One region of the Kitasatospora sp. NPDC096140 genome, then DNA from elsewhere that is predicted to be linked to it. Evidence: riboswitches for the same ligand, from Rfam matches in the RefSeq annotation. Region 1 holds a riboswitch; each other region holds the start of a gene.
What was found. Region 1 has a riboswitch for cyclic di-AMP ahead of ABT048_RS27860 (transglycosylase family protein). Riboswitches for the same ligand answer to the same signal wherever they lie in the genome.

Region 1 (3,738 bases):
AGCGGCCCCCCGCTTAATGTTGATCTTCGAATGCCGGGAGTCGCACCGCCGTGACCCTCCGTCAGGCGACCTCCGGGCTGTGAGACATCTCACGCGCCGCGACTGCAACGCCGCACCCCGTCCGGCACGTCCAGGCAATGAGCCGCGCCCGCACGGGGGTTGGGTGTGGAATGTCCGGATTGTAGGCAAACCGCCCGAACCCGATGCGGCGGACACACCGGGTTCGCACAGCGGCCGCGCGAAACCCGTACGGCAGCCGACTGCAGGCCGGACGGGCAGATGTCCTACGATCTCCGGCATGAGCACCGCAGCCATTCCGGGCGCGCCACTGCCCGTCCGCACTCCAGGCTCCCGTGCGCGGGGGCGCCATCGTCGTCCCGAGCGCCCCGAGATTCCGACCGGCGCGCCGGCCCTGGTGCTCGCCGTGCCCACGGCCGCCGGGCCCGAGTCCCGCTCGGTCGTCGAGGAGCTGCTCTCCATCGTCCGCAGCGAGCAGAACGGCGTCCAGGCCGCAGTCGGCTACCTCCCCGGCGACTCCGCCGAGGGTGAGGGCGGCGAGGACCGTACCGTCGCCGAACTCCTGGCCACGGCCGCCGAGGCCGGCCTGCCGATGCCCGTCCTGGTGCCGCTGGTGCCCGGTCCGCACGGCTTCCTGCCCGAACTCCACGCGCTCGCCGCCGAGTACGGCGCGCCCGTCACCGACGCGCTCGGCCCGCACCCGCTGCTCGCCGAGGCCGTCCACGTGCGACTCTCCGAGGCCGGGCTGGCCCGCGCCGACCGCGCCCGCCTCTTCGCCATCGCGACCGCCGCGGACGGCGTGGTCCTGACCACCGTCGGCGGCGAGGACGCCGCCGCCGCAGCCGGCATCACCGGCGTGCTGCTGGCCGCCCGCCTGGCCGTGCCGGTCGTGGCCGCCGCGCTCGACGTGCCCGGCTCGGTGGCCGCGGCCGTCGACCACCTCAAGGAGACCGGCTCCCAGCGCCCGGCGCTGGCCCCGCTGGTGATCGGGCCGGAGGCCGACTCCGAGCTGCTCGCCGCGGCCGCCGAGGAGACCGGCTGCCCGTCGGCGGCGCCGCTGGGCGCGTACCCGACCGTCGGCCAGCTGATCGCCTCGACCTACCTGGCCGCGCTGCCCGCACCGTCCGCGGAGGAGCTGGCGCGGGCCGAGGCGGAGGCGGCGGCCGCCGCCGAGGCCGAGGGGGTCGTGGAGGGCACCCGTGGCGCCCACGCGGCCGCCGAGGGGCCTGCCGGACAGTAGCGGACACCGCGCGCCCGTCGGCGCGCACACGGGGCCCGGAACGGTTTGCGTTCCGGGCCCTTCGCTTTGCCCGCTTTCCTGCTCTTGCGGCGTACGGGAGTTACCGGAGTTAAGCGAACAATGAATGGAATGTCCGTTCTGCTGCTGTTTGCCGGGGAATGGCGAGCGCACTCCGGGGCGCTCGAATCACGTCCGCTCCACTGGTTCGACCGGTGCGCCGTTTCGCGCTTCGACACACCGTCATGCCATTCCTGAGGCAAAGACAGTTGTGGGCATCCGCAATCGCATTGCCGAAAAACGATCATTTACGATCATGATTAGCCGCCAATTTGGCACTACCCACTAATCCGTGATGCGCGTCACAGCTATTTGCAGTTTGAACTTAAGTCTGCTTAACGTGCTCCCCGTTCGTGACCACACGGACCCAGTTCATCCGCGACGCCGAGTCCTGCCGTCGGATGTCCTGGCAGCGCGAAAACGCACCACGGCAGGAGCGGGGGACCCACAGGTAAGTCGCCCCGGACCGCTCCCAGGAACGGTTCAGGGCTAGGGGTGAAGCCGCGCTCACGCGCGGCCGGGCAACTCCGGCCCGAATCCGACAGCTCACCTCGCAGGCGTGGGAGAGGACCGCGTCTTCATGCTGCCCACCAACGGCACCCGTCTGTCCAGCCGCACCCGCCGCGTGATCGCCGCCATCGGCGTCGCGGGCGTCGGCCTCACCGTCCCGTGCCTCGTCTCCGGCACCGCCTCCGCCGCCTCTGTCGCGACCTGGGACAAGGTCGCCCAGTGCGAGAGCAGCGGCAACTGGAGCATCAACACCGGCAACGGCTTCTACGGCGGCCTCCAGTTCACCCAGAGCACCTGGTCCGCCTTCGGCGGCACCGCCTACGCCTCGCGCGCCGACCTGGCCACCAAGGACCAGCAGATCGCCGTCGCGGAGAAGGTCCTCGCCTCGCAGGGCCCCGGCGCCTGGCCCGTCTGCTCCGTCAAGGCCGGCCTGACCAAGGGCGGCACCCCCGCCGCCGTCGACACCTCGGCCGCTGCCGCCCCGGCCGCCCCGGCCGCTCCGGCTGCCAAGCCCGCCGCCCAGACCCAGACCCCGGCCCCGGCGGCCAAGCCCGCCAAGCCGGCCGCGCCCGCCCAGGACGCCGCCGACTCCGCCGCCGGCACCTGGGCCCAGAAGCGCCAGCAGGCCGCCCAGAGCGACGACTACACCGTGGTCGAGGGCGACTGGCTGTCCTCGATCGCGGACAAGCACAACGTCCAGGGCGGCTGGGAGCGGCTGTACGAGCTCAACCGCAGCACCCTGACCGACGGCCCGAACACCATCTACCCGGGCCAGCACCTGACCTTCGGTGACCACGGCCAGACCCAGCAGTCCGCCTCCTCGGACAAGTCCGGCTCGGACTTCACCTGGTTCAACCGCTCGCAGAAGTCCGGTCAGTCCGCGAACGGCGGTTCCGTGAACGCCAAGCCGGTCGCCCAGACCCAGACCCCGGCCGCCCAGGCCCCGGCGCAGGCCCCGGCCGCCAGCGGCAGCATGGCCGCCGCGGTCGCCTTCGCCGAGTCCAAGGTCGGCCAGGCGTACGTCTACGGCGGCACCGGCAACGGCGGCTGGGACTGCTCCGGCCTGACCCAGGCCGCCCTGCGCGCCGCGGGCATCTCCGTCCCGCGCGTCGCCGCCGACCAGGCCGCCGCCAGCACCCACGTCTCGCTGGACAGCCTGCAGCCGGGCGACCTGCTGTTCTGGTCCAACAACGGCAAGGACTCGGGCGTCTACCACGTCGCGATCTACGTCGGTGGCGGCAAGTACGTCGAGGCCGCCAACCCGAGCGCGGGTGTGCGCGAGCAGACCGTCGCCAACTGGGCCCCGGACTTCGCCGGCCGGGTCTGAGCACGGCGAGACGGCTGACGGCAGACAGCTGACAGCTGACAGCTGACAGATTTCAACATCTGTCAGCTGTCATCCGTCGTCCGCAGATCGCGGGCCGTCGGCCGTCGGCCGTCGCCAACCGAACACTGATCACCCGCCACCCCCGGGGAAGAGTCTGGTCGCTCCTCCCCGGGGGTCGCGGCGTATCCCCGTGGTGGAACCGGACCCGAACGGGCATGCTGCTGCTCTGCACCCGAGGAGGAGTCACATGGCCCAGGTCACCGTCACGCTCGACGCGAACCTCGCGATCGACGCGATGATGCTCTCCGGTACCACGAACCCGCAGGACGCCGTCGAACTGGTCCTGCGCGACTACCTGGCCCGCGGCCGCCGCACCGAGGCCCGCACCGGCGACCCGGCCGACGGCAACCGCCTCGCCCAGGACCGCACCGGCGACACCGAGCACGGCTGAGCGCAGTCGAGATCTGCCGAGCGCTGCCGAGCAGGGCCGCGCACAGGCACGCCGAAGGGCCCCGGAGAGCAACTGCCCTCCGGGGCCCTTCCCTCGGCCCTGCGGCCGGCGCTCAGCGCGCGCAGGCCCCGGTGG
Region 2 (3,738 bases), on a different contig from region 1:
GCGACCGCCCTCGTCCCGGTCCGGCTGGACCCCGACCTGCCCGTGGGAACCCTGAGCGGCGGCTGGGTCGCGGTGCGCAGCGCGGACGACCAGGACGAGAGCAGCCACCGGCAGCCGTTCGACATCACGGTCGCCGAGCCGGCCGACGGCTCCTGAACCACGTCGACCCACCGGTCACCGGCCGCCGGCGAGCGGCTGCCGGCTTCCGGTGACCGGTGGGACGCCCTACCCGACTACCGGTAGACGCGGACGTAGTCGGCGGCCATGGTGATCGGAGCGGTCCCCTGCGGCGCGGGGTGGTACTGGCCCGCGCACACCGAGAGGTTGAGGATCAGGTACGCCGACCAGTTGGCGCCGACGCCCTTGCCGTCCGAGAAGACCTTCGCGCCGTTGACGTACCAGTCCACCGAGTTGGCGCCGTAGTAGGTGCCGATGGTCACCCACTGGTCCTTCGCGACGGCGCTCGCGTCGGTGTAGTACTTCGCGTTGCCGGGGTTGACGTGGTTGGTCAGCTCCAGCAGGTTCGGGTTGTCGGGGTGGTACTCGAAGGAGTCGACCTCGCCGTTGCCGTTCTTCCAGGTCCACAGGGCGGGCCAGGCGCCGGTGCCGGCGGGCAGCTTGACCCGGGTCTCGGCGTAGTCGCCGGTCTTGACCTGGAAGCCCTCGCCGGAGCCCTCGGTGGTCAGGAAGCCGGTGTTCCAGGACTGCTTGCCGTTCTCCAGGGCCGGGCCGCCGGAGGTGGCGGTGAAGGTGGCGACCCCGTTCGCGACGCTGACGTTGTTCTTGTTCAGCCAGTCCAGCTTGTTGTCGTCCGGGTTGTGGTTCCCGTACTTGTAGGCGGTGCTCTTGTCGCCGACCCAGCGCTGGCCCCAGGAGATGGCGCTGTTGAACTCGTCGGACCAGGTCAGCGACTTGCCGGCGACCGGGGAGGACGGCGCGGGGGTGGTCGCGCTCGCCGTGGCGCTGGGGCTCGGCGCGGGGGTCGCGGTGGCGCTCGGGGTCGGCGTGGCGCTCGGGGTCTGCGTGGGGGTCGGCGCCGGGGTCGGGGTGGCCGTCGGGGCCGGGGCCGGGGTGGCGGTGGCCGAGACCACCAGCTGCTGCGAGGGCAGGTTGTGCCAGACGCCGCCGAGGTCCTGCCAGAATCCGAACTCGGTGTACGTCCCGGCCGGCAGGGTGCGCGCGCCGCTGGTGAAGTTCACGCCGCTCGGGCAGATATGCACGTTGGAGGCGTTGCCGGGGAAGTCGAGGTTGGTGCCGCGCGCGTCGCGGACGCCCACGCCCACGGTCTTGGCGGTGAAGCAGGCCGAGGAGTGCAGGCCGAGCGAGGCGGTGGCGGCCTTGCCCGCGACCATGGTGGCGGGGGCGAGCCGGTCCTGGGTGACGGTCGGCGCGGTGGCCGCCTGGGCACCGGTGACGGACGGCACGCCGAGCAGGCCGGCGCCGCTGATGGCGAGCGCCCCGGTGGCGGCGAAGGCGGCGTTGCGGCCGCGGTGGGAGGGGCGGGCGTGACGCGGTGCACGGCGCCGGGCAGCAGGCTTGGGCATGAGGTGACCTCTGCGACGCCTGCGAGGTTAGCTGTCGGGTTCGGGCTGCAGTTGCCCGGCCGCCTGTGGAGCGGCTTCACCCCTAGCCTCGACCCGTACGCGCGAGCGCACGGGCCGGGCGCCGACCTTGGTTTCCCCGCTCCCGTCCGCTGTGGTGCTCGGTGACCCGCCGACGGGTGGACGGGACTCGGCGTCCCGGCGGCGGGGTCCGCCAGGGGCGGACGACCGTTGCAGGCTAGGCAGGCCGTACGTGAACGGACAACTCCGGCGGACGGGTTGTCGCGCAGCTCACAGTGGCGTCGATCAACGACGCTGTGTGGCGGCCGAGTTGATCAGTTCACGTGGCCTGGAACGATGCCCGGCGGGGTGGCTCTGCGGGTGTCCGGCCGGGCGTTCCGGTTGCGCGTTCCGGTTGCGCGTTCCGGCCGGGCGTTCAGCCGAGCCAGGCGTCCACCTGGCTCTCGGCCTCCGGCGCCCACCCGAGCTCCAGGTGGTCGAGGCCGCTCAGCAGCCGGGTGCCGCCGACCGTCGCGATGCCGGTGGTGTCCAGGGCGCTCGCCGTGAACACGATGCCGTCACTGGGCCCGCGGTTCTCGTTGAGCACGCCCGGGATGTCCGCCGACCCGCCGGCCAGCAGGTAGGTGCGCACCGCGGCCGGGATCCCGGCCTGCTGGAGCGGGGCGATCAGGGAGCCCGCGTCGATCGCCGCCTGGATGCCCTGGCCGGAGGTGTAGAACCCCTGGCCGCCGTAGTAGGTGGTCCACCAGTCCTGGGCGCTGCCGTCCACTCCGTACCTGCCGTCCCAGCGGGCGAGCAGCTGGCGCTGGCCCGGGTAGCAGTCGTACCCGCCGGCCGGCAGCACGCCGAGGCAGGGTTGCGCGGTGTACGTGCCGTAGCAGGTCATGTACAGGTGCGGGGACGGTGCGTTGGCGGTGCCGCCGCAGGCCGGCCACGTCGCCAGGTCGAACGACCAGCCGTGGGCGTAGACGTAGTCGAGCCCGCCGTTCGGCCCGCCGAGGGTGACCAGACGGCGCACGTCGCCCGCGTACGCCCGCCCCCAGGACGGCCGCACCGAGGACACGTACGCCCTGGCGGCGACCTCGCCCTTGCTCCAGGCGACCACGTCGACCTGCGGGGCCCCGAGGCGGGCCCGGATCAGCGCGATCGCGTCGCCGACGGCCTGCGCCTGGAGCAGGTTGTCACCGTGCTTGTGGGCGAAGCCGATGGCGAAGACCCGGTGGCCGGTGCCGGCGAGGTACTGGGCGAGGCCGGTGGACGGGCAGGTCGCGGCGCCGCAGGTGCCGCTCTCCCCCGGGTTCGCCCAGGCGCGGTCGGCGTTGTCGTTGGCGCCGTGGACCAGCAGGACGGGCGTGGCCCGGCTGCCGGTGTCCCAGCCGGTGGCGGAGTAGAGCAGGAAGCGGCCGGAGGAGGGCTCACCGGTGCCGAAGTACGTCCGGCGGGCTCCGTCCTGGTCGCCGCGGCCGTCGGACGGGAACTGCTCGGTGCGGAAGCCGGGGGTGGTGTCGAGGTAGCGCTCGACCTTGGCCCAGCCGTTGCCGGGGGCGGGGAAGGCGGCTTCCAGGGTGAGGGCGGCGGTGGCGGTCCCCGCTCGGGCGGAGGCGGTCCCAGCTCGGGCGGAGGCGGGGGCGGAGGTGCCGAGGAGGAGGGCGGCGAGGGCCAGTAGGACGGCGGTGAGCGTGGTGGGGGTACGTCTCACGCGGGCGTGTCTCGCGCCGGTACCGGCCGTGGGGGTGCGTCTCATGGCCGGACGGTAGGACCGGTGCGCGACGGGTGCCCATGTGCCGGTCGCACACCCGGTGAGCAGCGCTGTGGCGATCCGTACCGTGGCAAAGCGATGACCGTGTACACCCGGTCGGATAAATTGGAGGTCCGACATCTTACGCAGTGCACAACACCACCACACCGGAAACGAGGAGCCGCCCCACCATGACCGCGTCCCTGCCCGCCTTCGCCGGCCGTACCTACGTCTTCCGGGCCGACAACGGCGCGGCCTTCCGCAACACCTACTCGGCCGACGGCACGCGGCTGCGCTGGGAGGGCCTCGGCGAGTCCGCGGGCCAGTGGGAGGACGTGCGGCTGCACGTCGCCGAGGTCGCGCCGGAGATCTACTTCGTCAGCTGGACGGAGCAGAGCGGGATCACCGTCAGCCACGTGATGGACCTCAACGAGCTGA
Region 3 (3,738 bases), on a different contig from region 1:
CGGTGAGCGGGATCCGCGGGCCGATCCGCTTGCCGAGCCGGCCGGCGCGCGCCGACAGCAGCAGCATCAGGATGGTGATCGGCACCAGCGCGAAGCCCGAGACCAGCGGTGAGAACCCGGCGACGATCTGCAGCTGCACCACCAGCAGGAAGAACACGCCGCTGAAGGCCGCGTACACGCAGAGGGTCACCAGGTTCACGGCGGTGAACAGCCGGGAGGAGAAGAGGCCGAGCGGCAGCATCGGTTCGGGCGCGCGGCGCTCGACGGTGACGAAGGCGACGCCGAGCACCACGCCGATCACGCCGCTGACCCAGACCGCGGGGGACACGCCCTCGCCGGCCGCGGTCAGCGCGTAGGTGATCGCGCCGAGCGCGAGCGCGGCGAGCACCGCGCCCAGCACGTCGAAGCGGCCGGTGGCGCTCTCGTCCCGGCTCTCCGGTACGGACCGGGTGGTGACCGCGATGACGGCGGCCGCGAGCGGCAGGTTCAGCAGGAAGATCCAGCGCCAGCCGGGGCCGTCCACCAGCCAGCCGCCGAGGAAGGGGCCGACCGCGGCCGACACCCCGCCGAGGCCGGACCACAGGCCGACCGCCGCCGAGCGGTCGTCAGGGTGGAAGACGGCCTGGAGCATGGCGAGCGAGCCGGGCGTGAGCAGGGCCCCGCCGATGCCCTGGACGGCGCGGGCGGCGATCAGCACCTGGATGTTCGGCGCGGCGGCGCAGGCCGCGGAGGCGACGGCGAACCAGACCACGCCGATCAGGAAGACCCGGCGTCTGCCGTACCGGTCGCCGAGCGCGCCGCCGAGCAGGATCAGGCCCGCCAGGGTGAGCAGATAGGCGTTCAGCGTCCATTGCAGGGACGCCAGGGAGGCGCCCAGGTCGGCGCCGATGCGGGGCAGGGCGACGTTCACCACGGTGCCGTCGAGCATCGCCATGCTGGATCCGAGCACCGTTGCCAGGAGTACCCAGCGACCCTGCGCGGTGCCCAGGCGCAGGGGGCCTGCTTCGGAGGTGGCCACGGCCCGATCCTGGCCCTGTGGGGCGTACGTGACAAGGCTCACCGGTGGGTGTGTTGGAGGCTGTCGGTGCGTGAGCGGACGACTGCGCAGCGCCGTCGTCGTCGGCGCAGGGTCGTGGATCAGTGGCACGGGGTGAATGGATTGTGTACACACGGTGCCGCGGATCATTCGGAGGGTGACCGGATCCCCGGGGGTCGTTGCGGATTCAAGAGATCGACATTGCTTCACCCGAACGGATGGGTTTTAGTTCAGCGACCGCCCGGCCAGCCCGGACGGATCCACCGGGTGGAACGCCGAGTCCTGCCGCTGCCCGGGTGGTTCGAACTGAACTCTGTACGGCAGGAGCGGGGGACCCACAGGTAAGTCGCCGGACCGGAGTTCGCGCCTCAGGGCGCGGGCGTCCAGGGCCGGCTTGGGGTGAAGCCGCGCATGCGGCCGGGCAACTCCAGCCCGAACCCGACAGCTCACCTCGCAGGCGTCGGAGAGGAAACTTCCATGCCTGCTCAGGCTCGTCGTATCGCCCTGCCCCGCGCCGCCCGCATCGGCATCGCCACCGCCGTCACCGGCGCCTCCTTCGCCCTCCCGCTCGTGACCGCGATCAGCGCCCAGGCCCACACCGCCCCGGCCGCCCCGGTCGCGCAGGCCGCCCCCGCCGCTGCCGCTGCTGTCGCCCCCGCCGCCGACGCCAAGCCGGCCGCGCAGGCCGCTCCGGCCGCCGCGCACGAGAGCTACCGCGTCGTCAGCGGTGACACCCTGTCCAAGATCGCCGACGTCAAGAACGTCGAGGGCGGCTGGCACGCGCTGTACGAGCAGAACCGCTCGGTCGTCGGCGCCAACCCGAACCTGATCTTCCCGGGCCAGCAGCTCACCATCGCCGGCCACGCCGCCGCGCCGTCCGCCGACGCCGCCCCGGCGAAGCCGGCCGCTCCGGCCAAGCCCGCCACGCCGGCCAAGCCGCAGGTCAAGGTCCAGGCCAAGACCGAGGCCGCGAAGCCGGCCGCCCCGGTGCAGACCCAGGTTCAGACCGCCGCTCCGGCCCCGGCCGTGACCGCCGCTCCGGTCGCCGCCACCGCCGGCTACGTCGCGCCGCTGGCCAACCCGGTCCTGGGCGAGGCCTACGGTGTCGCCGGCTCGATGTGGGCCTCCGGCCACCACACCGGCCAGGACTTCGTCTGCTCCACCGGTACCCCGCTGCGCGCCGTCGCCAACGGTGTCGTGGTCAAGGCCGGCAACGGCGGCGCCTACGGCAACGAGGTCGAGATCAAGCTCGCCGACGGCAAGTACGCGCAGTACGCGCACCTCTCGTCGATCGGCGTGAAGATCGGTCAGACCGTCACCGTCGGCCAGCAGCTCGGCCTCTCCGGCGCCACCGGCAACGTGACCGGCCCGCACCTGCACTTCGAGATCCGCACCACCCCGGAGTACGGCTCGGACATCAACCCGGTCACCTACCTGCGCGCGCACGGCGTCGCGCTCTGACCCTTCCGGGGTTTCAGGAACCACCGCTGCTGCGGAGCGAATCGATCCTCCGGGATGGTCATGTCGGGTGACCGCTCGACCGGGTGATCGCCGCACAGTGGACATGGGCGCGGGACACGCCCAGGCCGGCCCGGCTCGCGGGACACACCTCCCTCGCGAGCCGGGCCGGCCGCTGCCATTTCCGGGGCCGGTACGGCACGGGGGTTCGCTCCGGGGGCGGTCGGTGCGGCCGGACGGTGGGTCAACCCGGTCGGACGGTCCGCCTGCTGAACGCGCTGAAGGGGATCGGGAGTCAGCCGCGGTGGGCGGGCTGGCCGTACCGGGCGGCGGTCAGCAGGTCGTGCATCCGGTGGCCGAAGTCCTCGACGTCGCGGGCCGGTTCGGGGAAGACCAGGCGGACGTCGCGGTGCCCGTCGGGGTGGTCCAGGCGCAGCACCAGGCCGTGGCGGTCCAGGGCGAGCGGGCGGACGTCCGGGTTCCGGGCGAGCAGCACCGGGTCGAGCAGGCGGGTGAGGACGTCGAGCGCGTCGGCGTGGTCGTCGGCGAAGTGGGTGAGCATCGCGGCCTCGTGGCGGGCCATCGGGTCGGGGGTGGCGTGGGCGAGGTCGGCGGCGGTGACCGCGCCGGTGCCGTACGGGGTGGCGAGGACGGCGTGGGCGACGTCCACGCGCAGGTGGACGCTGAGGCCGTCGTCGGCGAGGTGGGCCAGCCGGAGCCGGCCGGCCAGGGTGAGGCGGGCGCGGACGCGGTCGCGGACGGCGACGGGGGAGACGTCGGTGACGTCGAGGACGACGGCGAGGCCGTCGGTGGCCCGGGCCGCGGCCGCGGTGAGCGGGGCGTCCAGTGGGGCGCGCAGTCGCAGGCGGGAGCCGTGGACGGAGACCGGGGTGTCCAGGTCGTGGTGCTCGCCCTGTGCGCGGACGGCGAGCGAGGAGGTCGTGCCGAGCAGGCTCAGGATCCGTTCGGCGGTGGTGGGCTCGGGGACCTCGGTGTCGCCGGTGGGCAGGCTCATGGACGGACCTCCAGTTGGTTAGGTGAGCCTAACCTAATGTTGCTGTCCGGGTGTGGCAAGCGCGCAGGGCCCGGACGCGCGGGAGGCGTCCGGGCCCTGCGGTGGGTGCGGTCGGGGGCGGGAGCGTCAGACGACGACGGCCTGGGCGTCGATCTCCACCAGCATCGGCTCCTGCGGGAGCTCGACGAAGACGGTGGTGCGGCAGGGCTTCACCCCGCCGGGCTTGACG
Region 4 (3,738 bases), on a different contig from region 1:
ATGGCCAGCCGGGGGCCGGTGAGTCGTACGGGGACCATGGCTGCCGACCCTACCCGCCCCCGGCGGCTACCGTTCGGACTATGAACGACGAAGACCTGCGGCTCGCCCCGCGCACCAGGGCCGCCGACCTGCTCGCCTGGGCGGCCGAGCAGGGCCGCACGCCGGTGGCCGAGGGGCCGCTGCACGCGGTGCTGGCGCTGCTGGAGCTGGGCGAGAGCAGGATGCACGACGGCTGGCCCGAACTGACCTCCGACGCGGTGGAGCACCTGCTGTACGAGCGCCTCCACCTGTACGTCCAACCCGCGCCCGAGGAGGACCCGCTCGCGTACGGCGAGGCGGTCCGGCTGCTGATCGACCACCAGCGGGCGGCCCGGCGGCTCAACGCCAAGCGCCAGGAGCGGCTGCACGCCGAGGCCGAGTGGCAGGGCGAGGTCGCGGCCGGGCTGCTGCGCCGCGCCGACCTGGTGACCTGGCCCCGGCTGTACGCGCTGCTGCTGCACGCGCACGGGGTGGACGTCGCGGACGGGGCGGCGGTGCGGGACTGGCTGACCGGCTTCGCCGGGCTGGCGGAGGAGGAGCGGCTGGCCGCGTACGAGGCGCTGGTGCCCACCGGCTGGCTGGACGAGCCGGACGAGCAGGGCTGGGGACCGGGACGGGTGCTGTCGGTCGGCATGGCCACGGACGGCGCCCGGCGGCTGCTGGAGCAGGGCCTGATGCGGCGCAGCTACCGCAACCTGGCCGAGCTGACCGCGCTCGGGCGCCCGATGCCGGACGAACTGGCCGGGGACTTCGGGCACTTCGAGGACGCGGCGGTCGACGCGGCGCTCGACCTGTTCGGGGAGTGGACGGTGCCCGGGCTGCCGCGGCTGCTGGTGGCGGAGTTCCCGGAGCTGGCGCCGGAGCCGGGCCAGGAGGAGATCGACGCCTACCTGGCGCAGCTGCCCGCCGAGGAGTAGCCGCCGTGGCACCCGGAAGCCCCCGGCCGCGTGCGGCCGGGGGCTTCCGGGTGACTGTTGCGGGCTTCCGGGAGGCCGCTACGGGCCTCCGGGTGTCCGTTACGGGTTGAGGCCGTGCTGCTGGAGCCAGGGCTCCGGGTCGACCGGGGCGCCGCCGCCGGGGCGGACCTCCAGGTGCAGGTGCGGGCCGGTGACGTTGCCGGTCGCGCCGACCTTGCCGATCTGCTGGCCGGAGGTGACCTTGCCGGAGCCCGCGATGATCGAGGAGAGGTGGCAGTACCAGATCTCGGTGCCGTCGGGCAGGGTCTCGACGATCCGGTAGCCGTAGGAGCCGGACCAGCCGGCCGAGGTGATGGTGCCCTGGCCGAGCGCGTAGACCGGGGTGCCGGTGTCGGCGGCGAAGTCCAGGCCGGTGTGCAGGTTGGCCCAGTAGCGGGCGCTCTGGCCGTAGTGGGCGGAGAGCCGGTAGTCCTTCACCGGGAGGGTGAGGGCGGCGGCCCGCTTGGCCTCCGCCTCCTCGGCGGCGCGCTTGGCCTCGGCCTCCTTGGCGGCGGCCTTGGCCTCGGCCTCCTGCGCGGCCTGCACGCGGGCGGTCTCCTCGGCGGCGGTGCGCTGGCTGTCGGCCTGCTGCTGGATGCGGGCGGCGAGCGCGAGGCCGGGGTCGGCGGAGAGGGCGACCGGCGTCTCGTCCGGGGCCTCGACGGCGGGTGCGGCGGCCGGGGTGGCCGAGGCGAAGCCGGTGGCGCCCAGGGTGGCGGCGACGGCGGTGACGCCGAGCAGCGGGGAGGTGCCGCGGACCTGGCGCGGCATCCGGTGCCGGTTGGTCTCGGCCTCCGGGCCGAGGGCCTCGGGGCCGTCCGCACCGGGGTGGTCGAGGAGCTGGGTACCGGCTGCGGGGCCGGCCGGGTGTGCCGGAGTGTGCGTCGACGCCACGGAGGCGCGCTCCTTTCCTTCCTTCGCGCCTACCGGGTTAGCTGACGGGTTCGGAGCAGGAAGGTCTCCTACGGCCGGGCCGGGGCCCCGCCGATTCACCCCAAGGAACGTGGTTCCCCGGCTCCCTGACCTGCCCGGAGGCCGGCCGGCGGGATTAGGCGACGGCGCACGGTGCCGTCTGGGTACGGCGTTGACAACCGCGCTGCGTTATCAAACGTTAATCCTAGGACGCTCTGATTCCAAGCCATCCGTCCGGGACGGCCGTGGAGCGAGTGATAGGACGTCAACGAACGCCCCTTCGACACGAGCACCCCATCTGAGTACTCCTACTCATGTGCGGCCCGGTCGGGCGGCCGCATCCTGACGCCATGAGCGCACCGATGCAGAACCGCACGACGGCCGCCTACTACATCCAGGCCATCCTCTCCTTCGCCCTGTCGGGCACGGCCCTCGCCGTCGGGATCGCCTACCTGCCGGTCGGCGGGTGGACCCGGGCGTTCCTCGGGATCGGCCTCCTCTACACCGTCAGCTCCGCGTTCACCCTGGCGAAGGTGGTCCGGGACCGGCAGGAGACGAACGAGATCGTCAGCCGGGTCGACCAGGCCCGGCTGGAGAAGCTGCTCAGCGAGCACGACCCGTTCAAGGTCGAGGGGGTCTGAGGCGGGCCGCCCGACACCCCCTCCCCCCTCCGCCGCGGTCGAGCACTTGACGGCTAAGGCTATTAGCCTTAGCTTTATGGCTATCGGCAGCACCGCCGATGCCCGCAGCGGAGGACCGAGGAGGCCCACCATGAACGCCACCATCACCCCGGACACCCAGTACCTGACCCTCCCCGGCGGGCGGATCGCCTTCGACGACACCCGGCAGGGCGACGGCACCCCCGTCGTCCTGCTGCCCGGCATGCTCGACAGCCGCGCCGCGTACCGGCACCTCCGCCCGCTGCTCGTCGCCGCCGGCCACCGGGTCGTCACCATGGACCTGCGCGGCTTCGGCGAGTCGTCCATCGCCTGGGACGACTACGGCCCCGCCGCCATCGCCGACGACGTCCTCGCCCTGCTCGACCACCTCGGCATCGAGCGCGCCGTCCTCGCCGGGAACTCCTACACCGGCGCGACGGTCGTCAAGGTCGCCGGGGACGCGCCGGAGCGGGTCGCCGGGATCGTCCTGATCGACGCCTTCGTCGAGAACCCGCGGCCCGGCGCCCTGATGCGCGGCGTGCTCGGCCTGATGGGCGCGGCGCTCGTCCACTGGCCCGCCTTCTGGGGCTTCTACCTGCGCCGGATGGCCTTCCCCGGCGCCAAGCCCGCCGACTTCGACGCCTACGTGAACGGGCTGGTCGCCGCGCTGCGCACCCCGGGCCGCAAGACCGCCACCCGCGGGTACGTCACCGGGAACTCCTCGCCGGTCGGCTGGACGGCCGCCGTGCGGTGCCCGGCGCTGGTGGTCATGGGCAGCAAGGACCCCGACTTCCCGAGGCCGGAGCTCGTCGCCGACCGGCAGGTCGCGGCACTGGGCGCGCGGAAGGCGATGATCGAAGGGTCCGGGCACTACCCGATGGCCGACGACCCGCAGGCCACCGCGGACGCCCTGCTGCCCTTCCTCGCCGAACTCGCCTGACCGCCCGACCGCCGGTCCACCCGGCCCACCCGGCCCACCCGGCCCACCCGGCCCGCCACCGGCCCACCACCGGCCGGCCACCGGGCCGACCACGGCGGGACCACCGCCCGACCGCCGCCGACTCCCGCACGAGAGAAGCCCGAAACCATGCCCCGCATAGGACTGACCCCCGACCAGGTCGTCGACCACGCCATCGCCCTCCTGGACGAACAGGGCACCGAAGCCCTCACCC

Region 2: it holds a riboswitch for cyclic di-AMP, as region 1 does, so the genes downstream of both, ABT048_RS38200 (hypothetical protein) here and ABT048_RS27860 (transglycosylase family protein) in region 1, are expected to answer to the same signal.
Region 3: it holds a riboswitch for cyclic di-AMP, as region 1 does, so the genes downstream of both, ABT048_RS30635 (peptidoglycan DD-metalloendopeptidase family protein) here and ABT048_RS27860 (transglycosylase family protein) in region 1, are expected to answer to the same signal.
Region 4: it holds a riboswitch for cyclic di-AMP, as region 1 does, so the genes downstream of both, ABT048_RS33695 (M23 family metallopeptidase) here and ABT048_RS27860 (transglycosylase family protein) in region 1, are expected to answer to the same signal.

What each region holds. Positions count from the first base shown of each region.
Region 1 covers NZ_JBEOUW010000030.1:94,129-97,866, reverse strand. Annotated here, with positions in the region: gene ABT048_RS27865 (sirohydrochlorin chelatase family protein) at 299-1,258, shown strand; cyclic di-AMP (ydaO/yuaA leader) riboswitch at 1,727-1,888, shown strand; gene ABT048_RS27860 (transglycosylase family protein) at 1,896-3,152, shown strand; gene ABT048_RS27855 (hypothetical protein) at 3,400-3,603, shown strand; gene ABT048_RS27850 (LacI family DNA-binding transcriptional regulator) at 3,716-3,738, opposite strand, start outside.
Region 2 covers NZ_JBEOUW010000062.1:35,831-39,568, reverse strand. Annotated here, with positions in the region: gene ABT048_RS38205 (hypothetical protein) at 1-156, shown strand, start outside; gene ABT048_RS38200 (hypothetical protein) at 234-1,544, opposite strand; cyclic di-AMP (ydaO/yuaA leader) riboswitch at 1,546-1,675, opposite strand; gene ABT048_RS38195 (esterase/lipase family protein) at 1,978-3,261, opposite strand; gene ABT048_RS38190 (phenolic acid decarboxylase) at 3,492-3,738, shown strand, end outside.
Region 3 covers NZ_JBEOUW010000036.1:76,506-80,243, reverse strand. Annotated here, with positions in the region: gene ABT048_RS30640 (MFS transporter) at 1-1,018, opposite strand, end outside; cyclic di-AMP (ydaO/yuaA leader) riboswitch at 1,331-1,511, shown strand; gene ABT048_RS30635 (peptidoglycan DD-metalloendopeptidase family protein) at 1,514-2,497, shown strand; gene ABT048_RS30630 (DUF2470 domain-containing protein) at 2,790-3,509, opposite strand; gene ABT048_RS30625 (RidA family protein) at 3,636-3,738, opposite strand, start outside.
Region 4 covers NZ_JBEOUW010000045.1:24,780-28,517, forward strand. Annotated here, with positions in the region: gene ABT048_RS33685 (GNAT family N-acetyltransferase) at 1-38, opposite strand, end outside; gene ABT048_RS33690 (hypothetical protein) at 81-956, shown strand; gene ABT048_RS33695 (M23 family metallopeptidase) at 1,056-1,889, opposite strand; cyclic di-AMP (ydaO/yuaA leader) riboswitch at 1,902-2,060, opposite strand; gene ABT048_RS33700 (YiaA/YiaB family inner membrane protein) at 2,258-2,548, shown strand; gene ABT048_RS33705 (alpha/beta fold hydrolase) at 2,679-3,506, shown strand; gene ABT048_RS33710 (TetR/AcrR family transcriptional regulator) at 3,654-3,738, shown strand, end outside.